4 regions of the Bradyrhizobium sp. USDA 4501 genome follow, and region 3 is predicted to be linked to each of the others. Evidence: predicted binding sites of a transcription regulator. Region 3 holds the regulator's gene; each other region holds the start of a gene.
The links. The regulator PhoB, encoded in region 3, activates phosphate uptake and scavenging genes when phosphate is short. The targets are predictions, from matches to a motif close to TGTCATNNANCTGTCAT.
Positions count from the first base shown of each region.

Region 1: a site for PhoB is predicted at 4,557-4,573, ahead of ppk2 (polyphosphate kinase 2). Genes of this name have one in related genera too.
Region 2: a site for PhoB is predicted at 3,544-3,560, ahead of ACVWZM_RS07070 (alkaline phosphatase D family protein). Genes of this name have one in related genera too.
Region 4: a site for PhoB is predicted at 3,592-3,608, ahead of ACVWZM_RS43435 (DUF47 domain-containing protein). Genes of this name have one in related genera too.

Region 1 is NZ_JBSSEX010000001.1:1,237,830-1,243,719, forward strand. Features, by position in the region: gene ACVWZM_RS05870 (transketolase) at 1-1,975, opposite strand, end outside; gene ACVWZM_RS05875 (Lrp/AsnC family transcriptional regulator) at 2,107-2,568, shown strand; gene ACVWZM_RS05880 (fumarylacetoacetate hydrolase family protein) at 3,308-4,480, opposite strand; gene ppk2 (polyphosphate kinase 2) at 4,629-5,561, shown strand; gene ACVWZM_RS05890 (DUF6294 family protein) at 5,715-5,890, shown strand, end outside.
Region 2 is NZ_JBSSEX010000001.1:1,510,401-1,516,290, reverse strand. Features, by position in the region: gene ACVWZM_RS07080 (indolepyruvate ferredoxin oxidoreductase family protein) at 1-2,778, shown strand, start outside; gene ACVWZM_RS07075 (hypothetical protein) at 2,904-3,335, shown strand; gene ACVWZM_RS07070 (alkaline phosphatase D family protein) at 3,650-5,230, shown strand; gene ACVWZM_RS07065 (aldo/keto reductase) at 5,397-5,890, shown strand, end outside.
Region 3 is NZ_JBSSEX010000001.1:5,305,529-5,311,418, reverse strand. Features, by position in the region: gene argF (ornithine carbamoyltransferase) at 111-1,037, opposite strand; gene ACVWZM_RS24180 (aspartate aminotransferase family protein) at 1,037-2,245, opposite strand; gene ACVWZM_RS24175 (GcrA family cell cycle regulator) at 2,733-3,245, shown strand; gene phoB (phosphate regulon transcriptional regulator PhoB) at 3,541-4,251, opposite strand; gene phoU (phosphate signaling complex protein PhoU) at 4,397-5,113, opposite strand; gene pstB (phosphate ABC transporter ATP-binding protein PstB) at 5,220-5,890, opposite strand, start outside.
Region 4 is NZ_JBSSEX010000001.1:9,270,413-9,276,302, forward strand. Features, by position in the region: gene ACVWZM_RS43420 (peptide chain release factor 3) at 1-1,275, opposite strand, end outside; gene sugE (quaternary ammonium compound efflux SMR transporter SugE) at 1,429-1,743, shown strand; gene ACVWZM_RS43430 (inorganic phosphate transporter) at 1,804-2,808, opposite strand; gene ACVWZM_RS43435 (DUF47 domain-containing protein) at 2,908-3,552, opposite strand; gene ACVWZM_RS43440 (branched-chain amino acid ABC transporter permease) at 3,698-4,666, opposite strand; gene ACVWZM_RS43445 (branched-chain amino acid ABC transporter permease) at 4,668-5,531, opposite strand; gene ACVWZM_RS43450 (ABC transporter substrate-binding protein) at 5,596-5,890, opposite strand, start outside.

The DNA.
Region 1 (5,890 bases), 4.1 Mb from region 3:
CGATCGCCTCCGGCGCGACGGTGCCGGTATACGCAATGACGATGTCGCAGTTCGGGCCCGGCTTGCGCATCCAATAGGCGCCGTCGGTGATGTCGCGCTGTAGGTCCGGGGTCATGATCCGTTGCGGCTGCTCCAGCGTACGGGTCGAGAGTCGCAAGTAAACCGAACCACCCTCGGCACCCTCGCGCTGCATGTGGCCAAAGCCCCAGCCCATGATCACGGCAAGTTCATCGACGAAGGCCGGATCGAACGAGGCGAGCCCGTCCTGCCCGATCCCGATCAAGGGCGTCTTGATCGACTGATGCGCGCCGCCTTCCGGCGCCAGCGAGATGCCCGACGGCGTCGCCGCCACCATGAAGCGGGCATCCTGGTAGCAGGCATAGTTCAGCGCATCGAGGCCGCGTTCGATGAAGGGATCGTACAGCGTGCCGACCGGCAACAGCCGCGCGCCGTTGATCTGGTGCGACAGGCCGAGCGCCGACAGCATGATGAACAGATTCATCTCGGCGATGCCGAGCTCGAGGTGCTGTCCCTTCGGCGAATATTCCCAGGTGTAGGCGGACGGGATCTTCTCCTGCCGGAACAAGTCGTGGTTCTCCGCCTTCGCGAACAGGCCGCGGCGGTTGACCCAGGCGCCGAGATTGGTCGATACGGTGACATCGGGCGATGCGGTGACGATGCGCGAGGCGAGTTCGCTATCGCCGCGCGCCAGCTCGTGCAGCACGAGACCAAAACCCTGTTGCGTCGACATCTGCGCCGAGGCCTTGAAGGCCAGCCGTTCCGGCACGTCGATTTCGGGCGCCGACAGGCGGCGGCGCCCCTCGCGGTTGAACGGCGCCTCGGCCAGGAAGGCCTCGAGCTTCGCAGGCTCCTGCGAAAGGCCCTCGAACTTGTCCCACTCGTGGCCGGGGCGGATATTCTGCGCGGCGCGCCATTTCTCCATCTGGGCGACCGTCATCAGGCCGGCGTGGTTGTCCTTGTGGCCCTGCATCGGCAGGCCGACACCCTTGATGGTATAGGCGATGAAGCAGACCGGCCGATCATGGTCGATCGCCTCGAAGGCCTCGATCATGCTCGCCATGTCGTGGCCGCCGAGATTCGACATCAGCGCCAGCAACTCGTCGTCGCTGCGGCGCTCGATCAGCGCCGACACCTCGCCCTGGTCGCCGATGTCGTCGCGCAGATGCTTGCGGAACGCGGCGCCGCCCTGGAAGCAGAGCGCGGCGTACATCTGGTTCGGGCAGTTGTCGATCCAGCGCCGCAGCGCCTCGCCGCCGGGCTCGGCGAACGCCTCGAGCATCAGCTTGCCGTACTTCACGATCACCACGTCCCAGCCGAAGTTGCGGAACATGGTCTCGAACTTGGCCCACAGCCCCTCGCGCACCACGGCGTCGAGCGACTGCCTGTTGTAGTCGACCACCCACCAGGTGTTGCGCAGGCCGTGCTTCCAGCCTTCGAGCAGCGCCTCGAAGATGTTGCCCTCGTCCATCTCGGCGTCGCCGACCAGCGCGATCATGCGGCCCTCCGGCCGGTCCTGCAGCCAGCCGTGCGCCTTGACGTAGTCCTGCACCAGCGAGGCGAACAAGGTCTGCGCGACGCCGAGGCCGACCGAGCCGGTCGAGAAGTCGACGTCGTCGCTGTCCTTGGTGCGCGAGGGGTAGGACTGCGCGCCCTTGTAGCCGCGAAAATTCTCCAGCTTATCGCGGGTTTGGTGGCCGAACAGATACTGGATGGCGTGGAACACCGGGCTCGCATGCGGCTTCACCGCGACGCGGTCCTGCGGGCGCAACACCGAGAAATAAAGCGCCGACATGATGTTGGCGAGCGAGGCCGACGAGGCCTGGTGGCCGCCGACCTTCAACCCGTCGGTAGAGGGCCGCACATGGTTGGCGTGATGGATGGTCCATGACGACAGCCACAGCACCTTGCGGGCCAGGGCAGACAGCATGTCGAGGCGTTCGGGCGCGATTCCCATGGCAATGCTCCGGGCGATATGCCGGAATGTTACTGCCGCAGGCGGCGGCGAAAATCTCAATTCCACGCGACAGCACAGCAAAAATTGGGATAAATTCCCACGATCCGACTTCAACTAACGAGTTCATCCCAATGCCTGCCCTCGATGCCATCGACCGCAAGATCCTGAGTCTGCTCCAGACCGACAGCCGCATGACCATGCAGGAACTCGCCGACAAGGTCGGGCTGTCGGTGTCGCCCTGCCACCGCCGGGTCAAGCTGCTCGAGGAGCGCGGCGTGATCTCTCGCTACATCGCAACCGTCGACCAGAAGTCGATCGGGCTGCACGTCTCCGTCTTCATCTCGATCAAGCTGGCGCGGCAGAAGGAGGAAGACCTCAACCGCTTCGCGCGCGCGATCTCGAAATGGGACGAGGTGCTCGAATGCTACCTGATGACCGGCAACCGCGACTATCTGCTGCGCGTCGTCGCCGCCGACCTTTCCTCCTACGAGGCATTCCTGAAGAACAAGCTGACCCGGCTCGACGGCATCGCCTCCATCGAGTCGAGCTTTGCGCTGAGCCAGGTGAAGTATTCGACGGCGTTGCCGGTGTGAGGGCGTTGGTTGGTCACTCGAATGATGCCAACCCCACAGTGTCGTCCCGGCGAAGGCCGGGACCCATACGCCGCAGCAGTTGTTGTGAGAGGGACTCGCCGTTGCAGCATCGCTTAACAATTTGCATTTGGGGTTATGGGTCCCTGCTTTCGCAGGGACGGCACTGAGTGTGTGAATCGTCCGAGCTTTGCATCTCGTTCCGTTTTGCAAAAGAGGCTTGCGCCGTCGGGCAACAGTGATTGGCGCTGGCGCCCTGCCCGGCCGGACGGCCTCGCCGCGACAACCAGGCTACGGCGCGATCCATATCCCAATCACGATGATGGCCAGTGATACGGCAATGACCAGCATATCGGTGGTGAGCCAATCGGGCATTCCGTTTGATGGCTGCTCGCTCATGTCCGCGATTCCTTCTGTTCGCGTCGAGCCGATATGCTGGAGCGGACCGGCGCGAACGAGGATGAACTGGTTCACATAAAGCTAGGAAAAAGCGGCAAATTCCGCGTGTTTTAACGCGCTCAAGTTGCGCCACACGGTCGATCTGCCGCGCAGGTTTCTGAACATGTTCGACAACGCCGCCGCTTCGGCACAGTCACCATCGTCGTCGTTCAACGCGCTGCGAGAGGCGGCTGAACGTCACCGGATTGTCGGCGCAACCCGGCGCCGACCTGCCGCCACGCGACAGGCCGCACACGGCCGACGAAGCAGCCGAGGTAGTGGAGTCGCCGTCCCGTCCCGATCCTCAGAGCACCTTGCGCTGTGCGAGGTTCTTCATCAGCGCACCGACGCCGAAGGTCCAGGGCTCGCATTCGTCGCTATTGCGCATCCGGTTGACCAGCTTGCCGAGCTGTGGTGCGGCGATGGTCACGATGTCGTCGCGCTTGTGGGTAAAGCCCTCGCCCTTGGAATCGCGATCCTTGACCGGCGCGAACATCGTGCCGAGGAACAGCGCAAATCCATCAGGATATTGATGCACGGGGCCGATGGTCTGGGCGACCAGATCGGTCGGGTCGCGGCTGATCTTGCTGATCGAGGAATGGCCCTCGAGCACGAAGCCGTCTGCGCCAGTCACGGTCAGGCCGACATCCATCTTCCTGACATCGTCGAGCGAGAAGGTCTGGTCGAACAGCCGGAGCAGCGGGCCGATCGCGCAGGACGCGTTGTTGTCCTTGGCCTTCGACAGCAACAGCGCCGAGCGCCCCTCGAAGTCGCGCAGATTGACGTCGTTGCCCAGCGCGGCGCCGACGATCTTGCCGGCGGCGGAGACAACAAGCACGACCTCCGGCTCCGGATTATTCCAGGTCGACTTCGGATGCAGCCCGGCATCCATGCCTGATCCGACCGAGGACAGCGTCGGCGCCTTGGTGAACACTTCGGCGTCGGGACCGATGCCGACCTCGAGATACTGGCTCCAGGCATTCTGATCGATCAGCACCTGCTTCAGTTTCATCGCCTGCTCGGAGCCGGGCTTCAGCTTGGAGAGATCGTCGCCGACCAGGCGCACCACTTCCTTGCGGATCGCGTCCGCCGAGGACGGATTGCCGCGCGCCCGCTCCTCGATCACGCGCTCCAGCATCGAGATCGCGAAGGTGACGCCGGCGGCCTTCAGCACCTGGAGATCGACCGGCGCCAGCAGGTGCGGCCTGGCCTTGTCGCGGCCGTCGGGCGGGGTGTTGGCGAGGATCGCCTCGAAATCGCCGATCCGCTCGCCGCCCGTGGCGCGCAGCGCGGCCGCGGGATCGCTTTCCTCGCAGAGCGCGCTCACCGTCGGGAACCGCGCCGTGACATCGAACACACCGTCTGCCCGCACCGCGACGACGGCCGGCCCGCCGGCCTGCGGCAACCAGACCCGCCCGACCAGCGTGCCGGCGGTGCCGTCCTCCGGCAGGACGTCTTTTGACGTGAGTGAAATCATCGGCACATCTCCCTTTTTGGTTTTGTCGGCTTGTTAGCACAGTCCGCCCGGCGGCGTGAAACAGCGGTCACGGCATTGTCATAGAGGGGTAACATCGCCCGTCAATGCTGCCGTCCGATCCATCTAACACACTGAAAGACGGACCTTGATGACGACCTCCGCCCTCACCGACGAAGCCTTGCGGGATGAAGCCTTGCGCGCCCGGATCCATCAGGAGATGGCCGACAGCCTCGACGAGGAACTCGAGCTCGAGCTCGACGACATGAGGCTCGACGAGCTCGACCATGACGGCGCCGCCGGCAGGCCGTCGATCGACCGCAAGTTCTATTTCCGCGAATTGCTGCGGCTGCAGGGCGAGTTGGTCAAGCTGCAGGACTGGGTGCAGCACGAGAAGAAAAAGGTCGTCGTGCTGTTCGAGGGCCGCGATTCCGCCGGCAAGGGCGGCGTGATCAAGCGCATCACCCAGCGGCTCAACCCGCGGGTCTGCCGGATCGCGGCGCTGCCGGCGCCCAACGAGCGCGAGCGCACGCAATGGTACTTCCAGCGCTATGTCTCGCATCTGCCGGCCGGCGGCGAGATCGTGCTGTTCGACCGCAGCTGGTACAACCGCGCCGGCGTCGAGAAGGTGATGGGGTTCTGCAGCGACGAGCAGTATGAGGAATTCTTCAACTCGGTGCCGGAATTCGAGCGCATGCTGATCCGCTCCGGCACCGTCCTCCTGAAATACTGGTTCTCGATCACCGACGAGGAACAGGCGTTCCGCTTCTCGATGCGGATCCAGGATCCGCTGAAGCAGTGGAAGCTGAGCCCGATGGACGTCGAGGCGCGGACCCGCTGGGAGCTCTACACCAAGGCGAAGGAAACGATGCTGGAACGCACGCACCTGCAGGACTCGCCGTGGTGGATCGTCGATGCAGTCGACAAGAAGCGCGCCCGGCTCAACTGCATCTCGCATCTCTTGAGCCTGATCCCCTATCAGGCGGTCACCCACCAGCCGGTGGTGCTGCCGCCGCGGGTGCGCAGCCCGGACTATCACCGCGGCCCGATCCCGCAGGAGATGTACGTGCCGGGACGATATTGATTCTGGGCACGAGCACGCTCTGTCCTCCCCCGCTTACGGGGGAGGATCACTAAATCGCGATTGTAGATTGTGAGGCAGCTCACTGGTCCTTTTGCGCCCTCCCTTTAAACCAGAGGTTGCTCGCAATTCGCGGGCTAGAAGGAGGCGTACGCTATGTTGAAAGAACATCTTGAAAGCAAAAGCTCGGCGACCGACCAGCCAGAAAGCTATAAGGGTGTTGCGACACATGCCATCCAAACCCTTGACCTCAGTTGGAGCGCGCCTATTCGTTACGGCGATTGCAAGCTGTCCGGCTTCTTGAACGGCACCCTGAACAACGGCCCCACTCT
Region 2 (5,890 bases), 3.8 Mb from region 3:
GGGCTCTCGATCCGCTGGCCGGATCCGCCGCTCGAAGCCGAGCGCAGGTTGCACGGGCCCAAGATGGAGGCGGTCGCGGCCTTCGCCCGCGTCAACCGCTTCGATCGCATCGTGCTGGATTCGAAGCCGGCGCGGCTCGGCATCATGGCGACCGGCAAGGCCTATCTCGATCTGCGCCAGGCGCTCGCCGATCTCGGCATCACCGATGCCGATGCGCAGGCGCTCGGGCTGCGCATCTACAAGGTGGCGCTGACCTGGCCGCTCGAAGCGCGCGGCGCGCGCGCCTTCGCCGAGGGCCTGCAGGATGTGCTGGTCGTCGAGGAGAAGCGCGGCTTCATCGAGGACCAGCTGGTCCGCATCCTCTACAACATGGACGCCTCCAAGCGTCCCTCGGTGGTCGGCAAGCGCGACGAGAGCGGCGCTCCCTTGCTGCCGAGCGAGGGCGAGCTGACGCCGACCATGGTCGCCGCCGCCGTGGTGGCGCGGCTGCGCCGGCTCGGTCACCGCAGCCCGCTGCTGGAGCAGCGTTTGGCAAAACTCGAGGCGTTCGATCGCCCCGCCGAGGGCACGGGCACCGCGAAGCTGCAGCGCACGCCGTATTTCTGCTCGGGCTGCCCACACAACTCGTCGACCAAGATCCCCGAGGGCAGCCGCGCCATGGCTGGCATCGGCTGCCACGGCATGGCGCTGTCGGTGCCGAACCGCAACACCCAGACCATCTCGCATATGGGCGCGGAGGGCGTGAGCTGGATCGGGCAGGCGCCGTTCACCAGCGAACAGCATGTGTTCCAGAACCTCGGCGACGGCACCTACACCCATTCCGGCTTGCTGGCGCTGCGCGCAGCGGCCGCGGCCGGCGTCAACATCACCTACAAGATCCTCTACAACGATGCGGTTGCGATGACCGGCGGCCAGCCGGCCGAGGGCGGCTTTACGGTGTCGCAGATCGCACACCAGGTCTGGGCGGAGGGCACCAAGCGGCTCGCGATCGTCTCCGACGATCCAGACAAATATCCCGCCAATTATTTCCCGGCCGGCGCTACCATTCATCATCGCCGCGAGCTCGATGCCGTGCAGCGCATCCTGCGCGAGATCGAGGGCCTCACCGTCCTGATCTACGACCAGACCTGCGCCGCCGAGAAGCGCCGTCGCCGCAAGCGCGGGCTGTTCCCCGATCCGGCCAAGCGCGTCTTCATCAATGAGCGCGTCTGCGAGGGTTGCGGCGACTGCTCGGTGGCGTCGAACTGCGTCTCGGTGCAGCCGCTGGAGACCGAACTCGGCCGCAAGCGCCGCATCGACCAGTCGAACTGCAACAAGGATTTCTCCTGCATCGAGGGCTTTTGCCCGAGCTTTGTGATGGTGCAGGACCCCAAGCTGCGCAAGGCGGACCGCGCTGCCGCCGAACCCAAGGCGTTGTTCGCCGACTTGCCGACGCCGCCTGTGGCCGCGTTGAGCAATCCCTACAACATCCTGATCACCGGCATCGGCGGCACCGGTGTGATCACCATCGGCGCGCTGCTCGGCATGGCCGCGCATGTCGAGGGGCTCGCCTGTTCGACGCTCGACTTCACCGGCCTGTCGCAGAAGAACGGCGCCGTGATGAGCCATGTCCGGCTCGCGCCCGCCTCCGACATGCTGACCACGGTGCGCATCGCACCGGGCAATGCCAACCTGATCCTCGGCTGCGACCTCGTCGTCGCCACCAGCGTGCCGGCGCTGAGCCGCGCCGAGCGCGGCGTCACCCGCGCCGTGGTCAACGCCGATCTCTTGCCGACCGCGAGCTTCGTGATCGATCCCGATATCGACTTCGAAGCCAGCTCGATGCGCGATGCGCTAAACGGCGCGGTGACGCCTGGCGACCTCGATATCCTCGACGCCACCGGGCTTGCCACCGCGCTGATGGGCGACAGCATCGCCACCAACGCCTTCATGCTCGGCTTTGCCTTTCAGCGCGGCGCGATCCCGCTGTCGCTGGAAGCGATCCTGAAGGCGATCGAGCTCAACGGCGCCGCCATCGAGATGAACAAGACCGCGTTCTTGTGGGGCCGGCTCGCCGCGCATGATCTGCAACGCGTGGTCAGCGCCGCACGCTTCAAGAGCGCCGGCGCCGCGCCGGCCAAGAAGACGCTTGATGAGGCGATCGCGTTCCGCGCCAAATTCCTCACCGACTATCAGGACGCGGCCTACGCCAGGCGCTATCTCGACGATGTAGCGCGCGTCCGCACCGCCGAGGCGGCGGCCGCGCCGGGCTCGCAGGACCTGACGGAGGCCTTCGCAAAGGGCCTGTTCAAGCTGATGGCCTACAAGGATGAATACGAAGTCGCGCGGCTCTATTCCGACGGCGAGTTCAGCAAGGCCTTGAGGGAACAATTCCAAGGCAATTCCGGCTTGAAGGTCTTGCTGGCGCCGCCGCTGCTGGCCCAGCGCGATCCCGTCACCGGGCGGCTGCAGAAGCGTGAATTCGGTCCGTGGATCTTCACGGCGTTCGGCATGCTCGCAAGGCTGAAGGGCCTGCGCGGCACCGCCTTCGACATCTTCGGCTATACCGCCGAGCGCAAGATGGAGCGCGCATTGCCGGTCGAGTATTCGGCGATGATCCTGCGTCACCTCGACGGCAAGAAGCCGCTCGACTTGCCGCGCCTCGTGGCGCTGGCGAAGGCTGCGGAGCTCGTGCGTGGTTATGGCCACATCAAGGAGGGCAACGTCGCCCGCTACCGCACCGAATGCGCTCGGCTGGAGCGCGCGATCAGCCAGCCGCTGGCGCAGGCGGCGGAGTAAGGCCGGGGAACTTTCCACAGCCGCCCTGGTTGACCGGCAACCCTGCCTGCAAGCGGTGGCTGGATTCGTACGCCCGAGCCCCTACATGATGGCTGTCTGTTCGAGTGATTTCAGGAGGCCGTTTGATGGTCCTGAAAAACGCTTTTGTTGCAACCGTTTGTACCGCGTGCCTGGCTTTGGGCGGCGTGGCGTTGGCTGACGAGTATCGCCCCAGCGAGTTCTTCAGCCTCGATCTTTCACGCGCAGTGTTGTCGCCGAAGCCGCTTGGCCCGCCGGCGCAGTTCGAGCCCGTTCCGGTCGAGGCGAAGACCGACCATGGCCCCGATCAGCATGCGAATGTCGAGCCGCAGGTCGAGGAGCCGAAAGTCGCGCCGAAGAAAGCCGTGCGGACCACCAGGGTGACCGCGCCGCACGAGAAGAAGCGCGCGGAAGCGCGCGTGCCCGCCCGTGCCAAGCTCGCGCGCCGCCACTCGAACCCGCTCGATGCGGAGGCCCGTGACACACGGATCCAGACCTGGCCGTGCCGCACCGGCGGCATCTGCAACTGGCATCGGTGAGGCGGCGCTCTCGCGCCTCTGCTTTCTCGAAGTGCGTCAATCCTTGACCCGTCATCCTGAGGTGCGAGCGAAGCGAGCCTCGAAGGATGGATCGGCCACGGACGGGCCGTTCATCCTTCGAGACGGCCGCTTCGCGACCTCCTCAGGATGACGGGTTTGGTGCTTGAGCGCTCGATATCCGGGGCCGCCGTCCCAGCAGCCGCCCCCGAGTCATCCCGCCGTCGCAAAACCGTCGGCGGAGAGTCAAGAAACCGTAAGGCCGGAGTCAAGGAGCGCAGGCAAAACCTTCGTTGCGATTCGACGAAGGTTATTCGATGCCGACAGCGAACTCCGCGAGGCGGCGAGGCCTCACCCGGCGCCAGCTTCTGGTGCGCTCGGCGTCGACCGCGGCGCTGGCGGGATTCGGCGCGCTGGCAAGACCGTATCTGAGCCGCGCCGCGGATCGGCCCGCGATTGCGGGCATCCAGTCCGGCGACGTGGCAAGCGATTCCGCTGTCATCTGGGCGCGCGCCGATCGCGCCGCGCGGATGCACATCGAATGCGCCGCGGTCGAAAGCTTCGCCAGCATCCTGCGCATCGTGTCCGCCGATGCGCTGCCCGAGCGCGACTTCACCGCCAAGCTGCTGCTCGACGGCCTGCCGCCGGGCCAGGACCTGTTCTATCGCGTGCGCTTCGAGGACCGCGAGGGCACATCAGGCGAAAGCCGGGTCGGCCATTTCCGAACCGCGCCGGCCGACCGGCGTCCCGTCTCGTTCGTCTGGTCCGGCGACGTCGTCGGGCAGGGCTGGGGCATCGACCCCGCGCGCGGCGGCTTGCGCAGCTACCGCACCATGCTGGACGAGCGTCCGGACTTCTTCATCCATTCCGGCGATCACATCTACGCCGATTGCACGGTGCCGTCGGAGCAGAAACTCCCAAACGGTGAGATCTGGCGCAACATCGTCACCGAGGAGAAATCCGTCGTCGCGCAGAGCCTCGATCAGTTTCGCGGCAACTACAAATACAACTGGCTCGACGAGAGTTTCCGCGCCTTCCACGCCGAGGTGCCGATGTTCGCGCAGTGGGACGACCACGAGGTGGCCGACGACTGGTCGCCACTCGGCACCACCGATGCGACCGGCTATGAGGCGGACGGCAGCTCGCGCCTGGTGGCACGGGCACGCCGCGCCTTCCACGAATTCATGCCCATGCGGCTGATGCCGGAGCGCGATGGCCGCGTCTACCGCAAGATTCCCTACGGGCCGCTGCTCGACGTCTTCATCATCGACATGCGCTCCTATCGCGATTCCAGCTGGAACAAGCATGGCGATCCGGACCACGCCTGCATCCTCGGCCAGAGCCAGCTCGCCTGGCTGAAGCGGGAGCTGGTGGCGTCGGATGCTGTCTGGAAGGTGATCGCGGCGGATCTGCCGATCGGCCTCGTCAGCCTCGATGCGGTCGCGCTCGGCGACGGGCCGCCCGCGCGGCGCGAGCACGAGATCGCCGATCTGTTGTCCTTCATGAAGCGCGCCGGGGTCCGCAACACGGTGTGGCTCACCGCCGACATGCACTACACCGCCGCGCATCACTATGATCCGAACCGCGCGGTGTTCCAGGAGTTCGAGCCGTTCTGGGAGTTCGTCTCCGGTCCGCTGCATGCCGGCACCTGGTCGCCGGGCGAGCTCGACAACACCTTTGGCCCGAAGGCGATGTACCAGAAGGGCTGCTCGGCCGAGCAGGGCGACAATCTCGCGCCGTGCTTCGGGCTGCAATTCTTCGGCCGCGTCGACATCGACGGCAAGACCGGCGTGATGACGGTGACGCTGAAGGACGTCGACAACCACGACCTCTGGTCGGTCGATATCGAGCCGCGGCCGGACGCGCGGCCCGGCCAGATCATGGCGCAGCACATCTAGCGCCGTCTCTGATCCGTCGCGACATCTTGATTGCCGGCGTCTTGCCCGAGGGCCCGGTTTGCGGGCAGACTGCGTGTCGGCAGTCCTGCCAATTTCATTCCCACGAAACGATTTGCTGGCGTGACGTCGTCGATGGCATCGGCGTCCCACGCGTCAGGAGCTATCCATGGAAAATCTGCAGACACAGGGCATCAGCCTGCCGCAGCTCGGGCTCGGCACCTTCCGCATGCAGGGCGATACCTGCCGCGCGGCGGTCGAGAGCGCGCTTGGGCTCGGCTATCGGCATATCGACACCGCCGAGATGTACGGCAATGAAGAGGCGATCGGGGCGGCGATCGCTGCCTCGAATGTCGCGCGCAGGGACCTGCACGTGACCACCAAGGTCTGGCACGAGAACCTGGCGCCGGATGCGATCAGGACAGCGTTCGACGCCAGCCTGAAGAAGCTGCGGCTCGATCACGTCGATCTCTATCTGGTGCACTGGCCGTCGCGGAGTATGAAGCTGCCTGCCGTCTTCGAGACGCTGATGAAGCTGAGGGAGGAAGGCCGCACTCGCGCGATCGGCGTCGCCAATTTCACCACCGCGCTGCTCAAGACCGTGGTCGAGGACATCAAGGCGCCGATCGCCTGCAACCAGATCGAATATCACGCGATGCTGGA
Region 3 (5,890 bases):
GTTGCTTGCATCAAGCTGGTGCCCCAGCCTTCGCAACAATTGACAGCGATGGTTATGGGTCCGGGGTCGCGCTTCGCTTGCCCGGGACGACAACGCTTACTGATCTCCGACTACGCGACCGCGTCGAAACACCAGGCCAGAATGCCCTTCTGCGCATGCAGGCGGTTTTCCGCCTCGTCGAACACCACGGATTGCGGCCCGTCGATCACCTCGTCGGTGACCTCCTCGCCGCGATGCGCGGGCAGGCAGTGCATGAACAGTGCGTCCGGCTTGGCGAGCGACATCAGCTTGACATTGACCTGATAGGGCCGCAGCACGTTGTGGCGGTGCTCGCCCTCCTTGTCGCCCATCGACACCCAGGTGTCGGTGACGACGCAGTCGGCGCCGCGCACGGCGGCTTCCGGATCGGTGCCGAGCATGATCGGCGCGCCGGTCGCCTTGATCCAGTCGCGCATCGGCTTCTTCGGCGACAGCTCCGGCGGGGTCGCAACATTGAGCTGGAACTTGAACCGCTCGGCGGCATGCGCCCAGGAGGCCAGCACGTTGTTGTCGTCGCCGGTCCAGGCCACGGTCTTGCCCTCGATCGAGCCGCGGTTTTCCTCATAGGTCATGAGGTCGGCCATCACCTGGCAGGGATGCGAACGCCGGGTCAGGCCGTTGATGACGGGAACGGTGGCGTGAGCCGCGAGCTCGAGCAGCGCGTCATGGTTGAGGATGCGGATCATGATCGCATCGACATAGCGCGACAGCACGCGCGCGGTGTCGGCGATGGTCTCGCCGCGGCCGAGCTGCATCTCGGCGCCGGTCAGCATGATGGATTCACCGCCGAGCTGGCGCATGCCCACGTCGAACGACACCCTTGTGCGGGTCGACGGGCGCTCGAAGATCATCGCCAGCGTCTTGCCTTCGAGCGGCTTCCTGCCCTTCTCATGCGCCTTCAGCTTCGCCTTCATGGCGGCTCCGGCGGACAGCATGTTGCGCAGTTCGCCGAGCGGCAGCTCGTTGATATCGAGGAAGTGACGGACCGGCTTGCTCATTATCCAGCCGCCTTCTTCGGCTGCGCCACCGACAATGTCGCGCAGGCGCGCTCGAGCGCGGTGATCGACTGGTCGATCTCGGACTCGGTCACGATCAGCGGCGCCAGGAACCGCACCACATTGTCGCCTGCGCCGACGGTGAGCAGCTTCTCGCTGCGCAGCGCTGCGATCAGGTCGCCCGACGGCACCACGGCCTTGACGCCGATCAACAGCCCCTCGCCGCGTACCTCCGACAGCACGCCGGGATAGCGGTCGACGACGGAGGCGAGCTTCTGCTTGAGCAGCAGCGACATCTTCTGCACATGCTCGAAGAAGCCGGGTTTCAGCATGACGTCGAGCACGGCATTGGCGGCGGCGACCGCGAGCGGATTGCCGCCGAAGGTCGAGCCGTGCGAGCCGGGCGCCATGCCGGCCGCGGCCTGCGCGGTCGCCAGCACCGCGCCGATCGGGAAACCGCCCCCGAGCGCCTTGGCCAGCGACATCACGTCCGGCGTGACGCCGGTGCGCTTGTAGGCGAACAGCTCGCCGGTTCGGCCCATGCCGGTCTGCACCTCGTCGAAGGCGAGCAGCAGGCCGTGCTCGTCGCACAGCGCGCGCAGTGCCTTGAAGAACGCCTGTGGCGCCGAGCGCACGCCGCCCTCGCCCTGCACCGGCTCGATCAGGATGCCGGCGGTGTGCGGACCGATCGCCTTCTTCACCGCGTCGATGTCGCCATGCGGCACCTGGTCGAAGCCGTCCATCGGCGGGCCGAAGCCTTCGAGATATTTCGCCGAGCCGGTCGCCGCCAGCGTGCCCAGCGTGCGGCCGTGGAAGGCGCCCTCGAAGGTGATGATGCGGTAGCGCTCGCCATGGCCCTTGGAGAAGTGATAGTGGCGGACCAGCTTGATCACGCCCTCCATCGCTTCCGCGCCGGAATTGCAGAAGAACACGAAGTCGGCAAAGCTCTGCTCGCACAGCCGCGCGGCAAGCACCTCGCCGTCCGGGCTCTTGAACAGGTTCGACATGTGCCAGAGCTTGGTCGCCTGTTCCTGCAGCGCCTTGACGAGATGCGGATGCGCGTGCCCGAGCGCGTTGACCGCGACGCCCGAGGTGAAATCGAGATAGCGGTCGCCGTTGGTTGCGATCAGCCAGGCGCCCTCACCGCGCTCGAAACCGAGATCGACCCTGGCGAAGACGGGGAGCAGATGCGACGTGGCAGCGTTGGTCATGGCGATCACTGACGGTTTTTAAGCCGACAATTGCCGCGCGCCTTGACGCCAGCGCAGCAACGGCCAGCTTCGGAAAACAAAACGGCCGCCTTTGCGGGCGGCACGTGGCGGGCATTCTATGCTGCGGTCGGTAAGTGTCAATCGCCACGAAGTGGCCTTCCTGCAATGCGAAACGAGCGCAATCCGGAGCATTCCGGTGCGGTGGAAAAGCCTCATCGCGATGCTTAACTGTGTGGGAACATGTGGACGCACGACCGCGGACTCTTGCGCCAGAGTCACGCCATATTGTAGCGTTTGGCCTGTCGGGTACGACATCTCGTGCGGCGGTACTGGACCCTCTAAGTAGCCTTTGTGTCTCGCGTAAACGTTCGGGCGCAACACCGTGCCCGGCGAGGGCTAAGGGATTCTGGCCGCAGGGATATTTGTCCAGATTGGCTCGCAGCGCCGCTCCAATGATTGGCCGGCGCTACGCGAAGGGAAGAATGCGATGACTGTATTGACCTGGTCCGACGATCGCGTCGAGCAGCTGAAGAAACTCTGGGAGTCCGGCCTGTCGGCCAGCCAGATCGCGGCGGAACTTGGCAATGTGACGCGAAACGCCGTGATCGGCAAAGTGCATCGGCTCGGCCTCTCCGGCCGCGCCAAGGCACCCTCCACGGCCGCGCCGCGGCAGCGCAAGGCCCGCCCCGCCCAGCACATGATGCGGGTGGCGCGCCCGGTCTCGCGCGGCAACACCGCGCTGGCGCACGCCTTCGAGGCCGAGATGGAGCCCGATCCGATCTCCTACGACAATGTGGTGCCGATGAGCCAGCGGCTGTCGCTGCTCGAGCTCAACGAGGCCACCTGTCACTGGCCGGTCGGCGATCCCTCGAGCCCGGAATTCTTCTTCTGCGGCGGCAAAGCGCTCGGCGGCCTGCCCTATTGCGCGCATCACTCGCGCGTCGCCTACCAGCCCGCCGCCGATCGCCGCCGGCCGTCGGCGAAACCGCAGATCAAGTGAGCACTCGGGAAAACGACGGAAGACCTCAAAGACAAATCCCCGCGAAAGCGGGGATTTTTTTGTGTGACGCAGCCCGGATGGAGCCAACGGGGCGCTCGTTCGCGCGACCCGTCGGCTCCATCCGGACTACCGCTACATCACCGGCCTCGTCCCGGCGCAGGCCGGGACCCATAACCACGAATGGGTGTTGTTAGAAAGCCGTCTGGCCGCGTGCCGATTGCGCTGGCCGCGGCGTATGGGTCCCGGCTTGCGCCGGGACGACGCCGTGTTGCGGTTTATGAATGCCGCATGGCCGTTACGGCTGCGGCTCGGCCTTGGCAAAGCGGTCGTCGAGCGCGTAGCCGGCGCCGCGCACGGTGCGGATCGGATCCTGCTCGCGGCCCGGATTGAGCAGCTTGCGCAGGCGGCCGATATGCACGTCGACGGTGCGCTCATCGATGTAGATGTCGCGGCCCCAGACGCTGTCGAGCAATTGCTCGCGGCTGAACACGCGGCCGGGATGCTCGAGGAAGAATTCGAGCAGGCGATACTCGGTCGGCCCGAGATCGATCGGACGGCCCGAGCGCGCCACGCGGCGCTTCTCGCGGTCGAGCTCGATGTCGCCGTAGGTCAGCACGGTCGCAAGCCGCTCCGGGCTGGCGCGGCGCAAGAGGCCCTTCACCCGCGCCAGCAGCTCCGGCACCGAGAACGGCTTGACGATGTAATCGTCGGCGCCGGTGGCAAGCCCGCGCACGCGCTCGCTTTCCTCGCCGCGCGCGGTCAGCATGATGATCGGAAGCTGCTTGGTCTCGGGCCGCGCCCGCAGGCGGCGGCACAGTTCGATGCCGGACAGGCCCGGCAGCATCCAGTCCAGCACCACGAGGTCGGGAACGCGCTCCTTCAGCCTTGTATCCGCATCGTCGCCGCGCCCCACCGTCTCGACATCGTAGCCTTCCGCATCGAGATTGTAGCGCAACAGCGTCGTCAGCGCTTCCTCGTCTTCGACTACCAGAATGCGTGCGCTCATCGGTTTAAGTTCTTTCTCTGTGGTGATCCGTTGCCCAGACGCAAACCGAAACGCTTACTTCCTTGAGCATAGTCCCCGCGGAAACGATTTGTCGCGAGGATCGTCCAGTTTCGCTCTTGCCGGTTCCGTGCTTGCCGATCATGCCTCAGTTGCCCGGCACCGTGGTGGCAAAAGTGGTCATGTCGCCCTTCGGGCGCTTGTCGGTGATCTGCTGGCCCTCGATCATGTAGAACACGGTCTCGGCGATATTGGTGGCGTGATCGCCGATCCGCTCGATGTTCTTGGCGCAGAACATCAGATGGATGCAGAACGAGATGTTGCGCGGATCTTCCATCATGTAGGTGAGCAGTTCGCGGAACAGCGAGGTGCAGATCGCATCGACCTCCTCGTCGCCCTTCCAGACGTTCATCGCCGCCGGCAGGTCGTGGGCGGCATAGGCGTCGAGCACCGACTTGACCTGCGACAGCACGAGGTCGGTCATGTGCTCGAGGCCGCGGATCAACTTCAGCGGCTGGAAATCGCTCTCCAGCGCCGCGACGCGCTTGCCCATGTTCTTGGCGAGGTCGCCGATCCGCTCGAGATCGGTGGCGACGCGCATCGCGCTGACGATCTCACGCAGGTCGATCGCCATCGGCTGGCGGCGCGCGATCGTCAGCACCGCGCGCTCTTCGATGTTGCGCTGCAGATTGTCGATCTCGATGTCGGCGGCGACCACGCGCTTGCCGAGCGCGACGTCGCGACGGATCAGCGCGTCGACCGACTCGGTGATCATCCGTTCGACCAGGCCGCCCATCTCGGCGACCAGGCGGGTCAACTCCTGCAGGTCGCTGTCGAATGCCTTGGCGGTATGTTCAGAAGCCATCGCTTGTCTCCCTCAACCATGATCCCGGGGATCATGGTTTCGTGTCCTGAATTTTAGCATGACCTGATCGGAAAACCGGTTTCCACTTTTCCGGATCATGCGCCGGTCAACCGAACCGGCCGGTGATGTAGTCCTGGGTGCGCCGATCGCTCGGTGAGGTGAAGATCTTGTTGGTGTCGTCGAACTCGATCAGCTCGCCGAGATACATGAAGGCGGTCTTGTCGGAGACGCGCGCCGCCTGCTGCATGTTGTGGGTGACGATCGCGATCGTGTAGTCCTCGGAGAGTTCCTGGATCAGCTCCTCGACCTTGGCGGTCGAGATCGGGTCGAGCGCCGAGCACGGCTCGTCGAACAGGATCACCTCGGGGCGCACCGCCACGGTGCGCGCGATGCACAGGCGCTGCTGCTGGCCGCCGGAGAGCGACAGGCCGGAGGCGTTCAGCTTGTCCTTGACCTCGTTCCACAGCGCGCCGCCGCGCAGCGCCTTCTCGACCCGGTCGTCCATCTCGGACTTCGAGATCTTCTCATAGAGGCGGATGCCGAAGGCGATGTTCTCGTAGATCGTCATCGGGAACGGCGTCGGCTTCTGGAACACCATGCCGACCCGCGCGCGCAGCAAGTTGAGGTCGAGCTTGGGGTCGAGAATGTTGGTCTGGTCCAGCATCAGCTGGCCGACCGCGCGCTGGCCCGGATACAGGTCGTACATCCGGTTGAAGATGCGCAGCAGGGTCGACTTGCCGCAGCCAGACGGGCCGATGAACGCCGTGACGCGGTTGG
Region 4 (5,890 bases), 4.0 Mb from region 3:
CATCTGCTGCAAGGCTTCCTTCAGCTTCTTCGCCTTCATCGCGTCGGTCAGCCGGACGCGGCGGACGATTTCCGGCGCGAAGCTCGGTACGCCGACGAAGGTCAGATCCTCGCCCTCGGTCAGGGTGTCGCCTATCCTGAGCGTGCCGTGGTTGGGAATGCCGACGACGTCGCCGGCAAAGGCCTCGTCGGCGACCGAGCGGTCCTGCGCGAAGAAGAACTGCGGGCTCGACAGGCTCATGTTCTTGCCGGTGCGTACCAGCTTGGCCTTCATGCCGCGGCTGAGCTTGCCCGAGCACAACCGGGCGAAGGCGATGCGGTCGCGGTGGTTCGGATCCATGTTGGCCTGGATCTTGAACACGAACGCGCTCATGCGCGGCTCCGATGCCTCGACCTTGCGCAAATCCGAGTCCTGCGCGCGCGGCGCCGGTGCGAACTTGCCGAGGCCTTCCAGCAGATCGCCGACGCCGAAATTGCGCAGCGCGCTGCCGAAATAGACCGGCGTCAGGTGGCCCTCGCGGAACGCAGCGAGCTCGAACGGCTTGCAGGCTTCCGAGGCCAGCGCGAGCTCGTCCTTGACCTCGGCGACGTCGAGATTGGGATTGCGCTTGCCGAGATCGGCGATGTCGATCTGCTCGGTGGCGCCGGTCTTGGCGCCGCCGCCCTCGAGCAGCCGCACGCCGCCATTGACGACGTCATAGGTGCCGAGGAAGTCGCGGCCGCGGCCGACCGGCCAGGTCATCGGCGTCGTGTCGAGCGCCAGCGTCTTCTCGATCTCGTCCAGAAGCTCGAACGTGTCGCGGCTCTCGCGGTCCATCTTGTTGATGAAGGTGATGATCGGGATGTCACGCAGCCGGCACACCTCGAACAGCTTTCGCGTGCGCGCCTCGATGCCTTTCGCCGCGTCGATCACCATCACAGCGGAATCGACCGCGGTCAGCGTGCGATAGGTATCTTCCGAAAAGTCCTCGTGGCCCGGCGTGTCCAAGAGGTTGAACACGAGGTCGTTGAACTCGAAGGTCATCACCGAGGTGACGACCGAGATGCCGCGCTCGCGCTCGATCTTCATCCAGTCCGAGCGCGTGTTGCGCCGCTCGCCCTTGGCCTTGACCTGGCCCGCGAGATTGATGGCGCCCCCGAACAGCAGCAGCTTTTCCGTCAGCGTGGTCTTGCCGGCGTCCGGGTGCGAGATGATCGCAAAGGTACGCCGTCGCGCCACTTCCTCTGAAAGCGGCGAGCGGGACGGCGATTCGGCTGAAACTGAAATGTCGGACATGGCGGGGCATTTGGCAGGGAAAACGGGCGCAATCAAGGGCGTTTTGTCGCAATGCGGAACGCCCGCACCATCCCCATATGGGCACCGGAAGGACGACCTTCTCCTCACCATACCATTCGCGGGGACGACCCTGCCTTATCTGGAGGGTTCGTGATGGCTTGGACCATTCTGTTCACCGCTGGCCTGCTCGAGATCGGCTGGGCGATCGGGCTGAAATATACCGAAGGTTTCTCGCGGCTGGTGCCGTCGGTGCTGACGCTGGCGGCGATGGCCGGCAGCGTGATCCTGCTCGGCCTCGCGCTGAAGACGCTGCCGATTGGAACCGCCTATGCGGTCTGGACCGGGATCGGCGCGGTCGGCACCGCGGCGCTCGGCATCATCCTGCTCGGCGAACCCGCGACCGCGATGCGGCTTGCCAGCATCGGACTGATCGTTGCCGGCATCGTCGGGCTGAAGCTGGTCGGCTGATTACTCCTTTTTGGGACGCGTTTTCTTAACGCGAACCGGCTTCCACTTCGCTCGAAAACGCTACTTCAGAATCTGCACCGCCCAATAGCTCGCGGCTGCGACCGCGGCCGACGCCGGGATCGTGATCACCCAGGCGTAGACGATCGAGCTCGCCACATTCCAGCGCACGGCGGAAAGCCGCCGTGCGGCGCCGACGCCGACGATGGCGCCCGTGATGGTGTGCGTGGTCGATACGGGAACCCCGAGATAGGTCGCCATGAACAGCGTCACGGCGCCGCCGGTTTCGGCGCAGAAACCCTGCATCGGCGTCAGCTTGGTGATCCGCAGCCCCATGGTGCGGACGATCCGCCAGCCGCCCATCAGGGTACCCAGCGCCATCGCGCCCTGGCAGGCCAGCACCACCCAGAACGGAATTTCGAAGGTGTCGCCGAGATGGCCCTGCGAATAGAGCAGCACGGCGATGATGCCCATGGTCTTTTGCGCGTCGTTGCCGCCATGGCCGAGCGAATAGAGCGACGCCGAGGCGAATTGCAGGATGCGGAATGCGCGATCGACCGCGAACGGCGTCGAGCGCACCGAGAGCCAGGACACGATCGCGACCAGCACCAGCGCCAGCAGGAAGCCGACCAGCGGCGACAGCACGATCGCGAGCAAGGTCTTGGAGAGCCCGCTCCACACCGCCGCCGAAATCCCCGCCTTCGCCATGCCGGCGCCGACCAGGCCGCCGATCAGCGCGTGCGAGCTCGACGACGGAATGCCCAGCGCCCAGGTGATCACGTTCCAGACGATCGCGCCGACCAATGCTGCGAAGATCACGGTCGCATCCACCACCGACGGCTCGATGATCCCGGTGCCGATCGTGTTGGCAACGTGCAGGCCGAACACCAGGAACGCGAGGAAGTTGAAGAACGCCGCCCAGAACACCGCATATTGCGGCCGCAGCACGCGGGTCGAGACGATGGTCGCGATCGAGTTCGCGGCGTCGTGCAGGCCGTTCAGGAAGTCGAACAGCAGCGCGACCGCGATCAGGATGGTCAGAATTGGAAGACCCAGCGTGGCGTCCACGTGATGCCCCACTCTATTGTGCTTTGTTGAGCATGATCGCCGCGCAAACGCTTCGCGTTTGTCGCAGGGAAAACCGCATCACACTTTTCCGGATCATGCTCAGACTTGCTCGATCACGATCGAGTTGATCTCGTTCGCCACGTCGTCGAAACGGTCGGCCACTTTCTCGAGATGGTCGTAGATCTCCGCGCCGACGATGTAGTCCATCGTGTTGGCGTCGCGGTGCTTCAGGAACAGCTCCTTGAGCCCGATATCCTGGAGATCGTCGACCCGGCCCTCGAGCTTGGTCAGTTCCTCGGTGATCTGGGTCAGCATCGAGACGTTGTGGCCGATCGACTGCAACAGGGGCAGCGCGCGGCCGACCAGATTGGCGCATTCGACGATCAGGCCACCCATCTCGCGCATCGGCGGCTCGAACTCGCGCACCTCGAACAGCATGACCGCCTTTGCGGTCGCCTGCATCTGGTCGACCGCGTCGTCCATCGAGGTGATCAGGTTCTTGATATCGCCACGATCGAACGGGGTGATGAAGGTGCGGCGAACCGCGGTCAGGACCTCGCGGGTGACGCTATCGGCGTCGTTCTCGAACTGATTGACGCGCTGGCAAAAGACCGGAGTCTCCTCCCCGCCCTTCAGCATGTCCTGCAACGCCAATGCGCATTGCACGGAGGTCTGGGCGTGTCGGGCGAACAGGTCGAAAAACCGCTCTTCCTTGGGCAGGAAGGCGCGAAACCAGCGCAGCATGTCTCAGTTCCATCATTCCGGGACAGCCCTTTTAGCGACTGTCACAGAACTGTCATAGAGCATCTGGCGGGGAAAGCATCGGGATCGACCGCCCGAGCGGGCGGTCGTCCACCGCTATGTCGGCCGAAAGTCGCCGGGACCTGCCCTACAGCGACCGCCGCAACAAATGGGCCAACTCACCGACCAGGCCACGCCGGAACAGCAGCACGCAGGCCACGAAGATCACGCCCTGGATCACCGTCACCCACTGGCCGAAACCGGCGAGATATTGCTGCATGGCGATGATCACGAAGGCGCCGACCACCGGGCCGAAGATGGTGCCGAGACCGCCGACCAGCGTCATGAGCACGATTTCACCGGACATCGACCAGTGCACGTCGGTGAGCGAGGCATTCTGCGCCACGAACACCTTCAGCGAGCCGGCAAAGCCCGCCAGCGTGCCCGACAGGATGAAGGCGAGCAGCTTGTACTGGTCGGTCTTGTAGCCAAGCGAAATCGCCCGCGGCTCGTTTTCGCGGATCGACTTCAGCACCTCGCCGAACGGCGAGTTGATGGTGCGGTAGATCAGCAGGAACCCGGCGAGGAAGCCGACCAGCACGACATAGTAAAGCACCAGCGGCTTCGAGAGATCGAAGATGCCGAGCAGGTGGCCTTGCGGAATGCCCTGGATGCCGTCTTCACCATGGGTGAACGGCGCCTGCAAATAGAGGAAGTAAAGCAGCTGCGACAGCGCCAGCGTGATCATCGAGAAATAGATGCCCTGCCGCTTGATCGAGATGTAGCCGGTGACCAAGCCGAGCAAGGCCGCGGCCGCGGTGCCGACCAGGATGCCGAGCTCCGGCGTCAGCCCCCACACCTTCAGCGCGTGGGCCGAGACGTAACCGGCGGTGCCGAGGAACATCGCGTGGCCGAATGACAGCAGGCCGCCATAGCCGATCAGGAGGTTGAAGGCGCAGGCGAGCAGCGCGAAGCACAGCGCCTGCATGACGAAGAACGGATAGATCCCCGTCCACGGCACGATCGCCAGCAGCAGCGCCATCGCGGCGAATACGATCATTTCGTCGCGCATCGCGCGCGGCGTGATCGGAAGTGTATCGTCGGTCAATGCTGACATATCAAGCCGCCCGTCCCGTCAGTCCCGTTGGCTTCACCAGCAACACCACCACCATCAGGACAAACACCACGGTGTTGGAGGCCTCGGGATAAAAATACTTGGTCAGTCCCTCGATCACGCCTAGCGCGAAGCCGGTGATGATCGAGCCCATGATCGAGCCCATGCCGCCGATCACGACCACCGCGAACACCACAATGATGAGATCGGCGCCCATCAGCGGGCGGACCTGGTTGATCGGCGCCGACAGCACGCCGGCGAGCGCGGCAAGACCGACGCCGAGCCCGTAGGTCAGCGTGATCATGCGCGGCACGTTGATGCCGAACGCGCGCACCAGCGTCGGGTTCTCGGTCGCGGCGCGCAGGTAGGCGCCGAGCTGCGTCTTCTCGATCAGGAACCAGGTCGCAAGGCACACCACGAGCGAGAAGATGACGACCCAGCCACGATAGATCGGCAGGAACATGAAGCCGAGATTGACGCCGCCCTTGAGCTGATCGGGGATCGAGTAAGGCAGGCCCGAGGAGCCGAAATAGTTCTGGAACACGCCCTGCACGATCAGCGCGATGCCGAAGGTCAGCAGCAATCCGTAGAGATGATCGAGGCCGGTCAGCCATTGCAGCATGGTCCGCTCGAGGATCATGCCGAAGATGCCGACCACGACGGGTGCGATGATCAGCGCCCACCAGTAATTGATGCCGCCCAGGTTGAGCAGGAAATACGCCACGAAGGCGCCCATCATGTAGAGCGCGCCATGCGCGAAATTGATGATGTTGAGCATGCCGAAGATGACGGCGAGCCCCAGACTGAGCAGCGCGTAGAACGAGCCGTTGATCAGTCCCACCAGAAGCTGTGCGTAGAGAGCCTGCATCGAATGAGCTTTCGCTAGATAGATGAAGCCCGCCGGCCACGCGCATGGCCGGCGGGCATGATCGTCACTTCTTCAGAAGCGCGCAGGCGCTCTTGTCGAGCGGCGTGAAGGCCTGGTTGCCCGGCACGGTGCCGACCAGCTTGTAGAAGTCCCACGGTCCCTTGGACTCCGAGGGCTTCTTCACTTCGAACAGATAGGCATCGTGGGTGACGCGGCCGTTGGCCTCGACCTCGCCCTTGCCGAACAGCGGATCGTCGGTCGGGATCGTCTTCATCTTCGCGACCACCTTGGCGCCGTCATGCGGATTGCCACCGAGCGCTTCCAGCGCCTTGAAGTAATGCATGAGGCCCGCATAGACG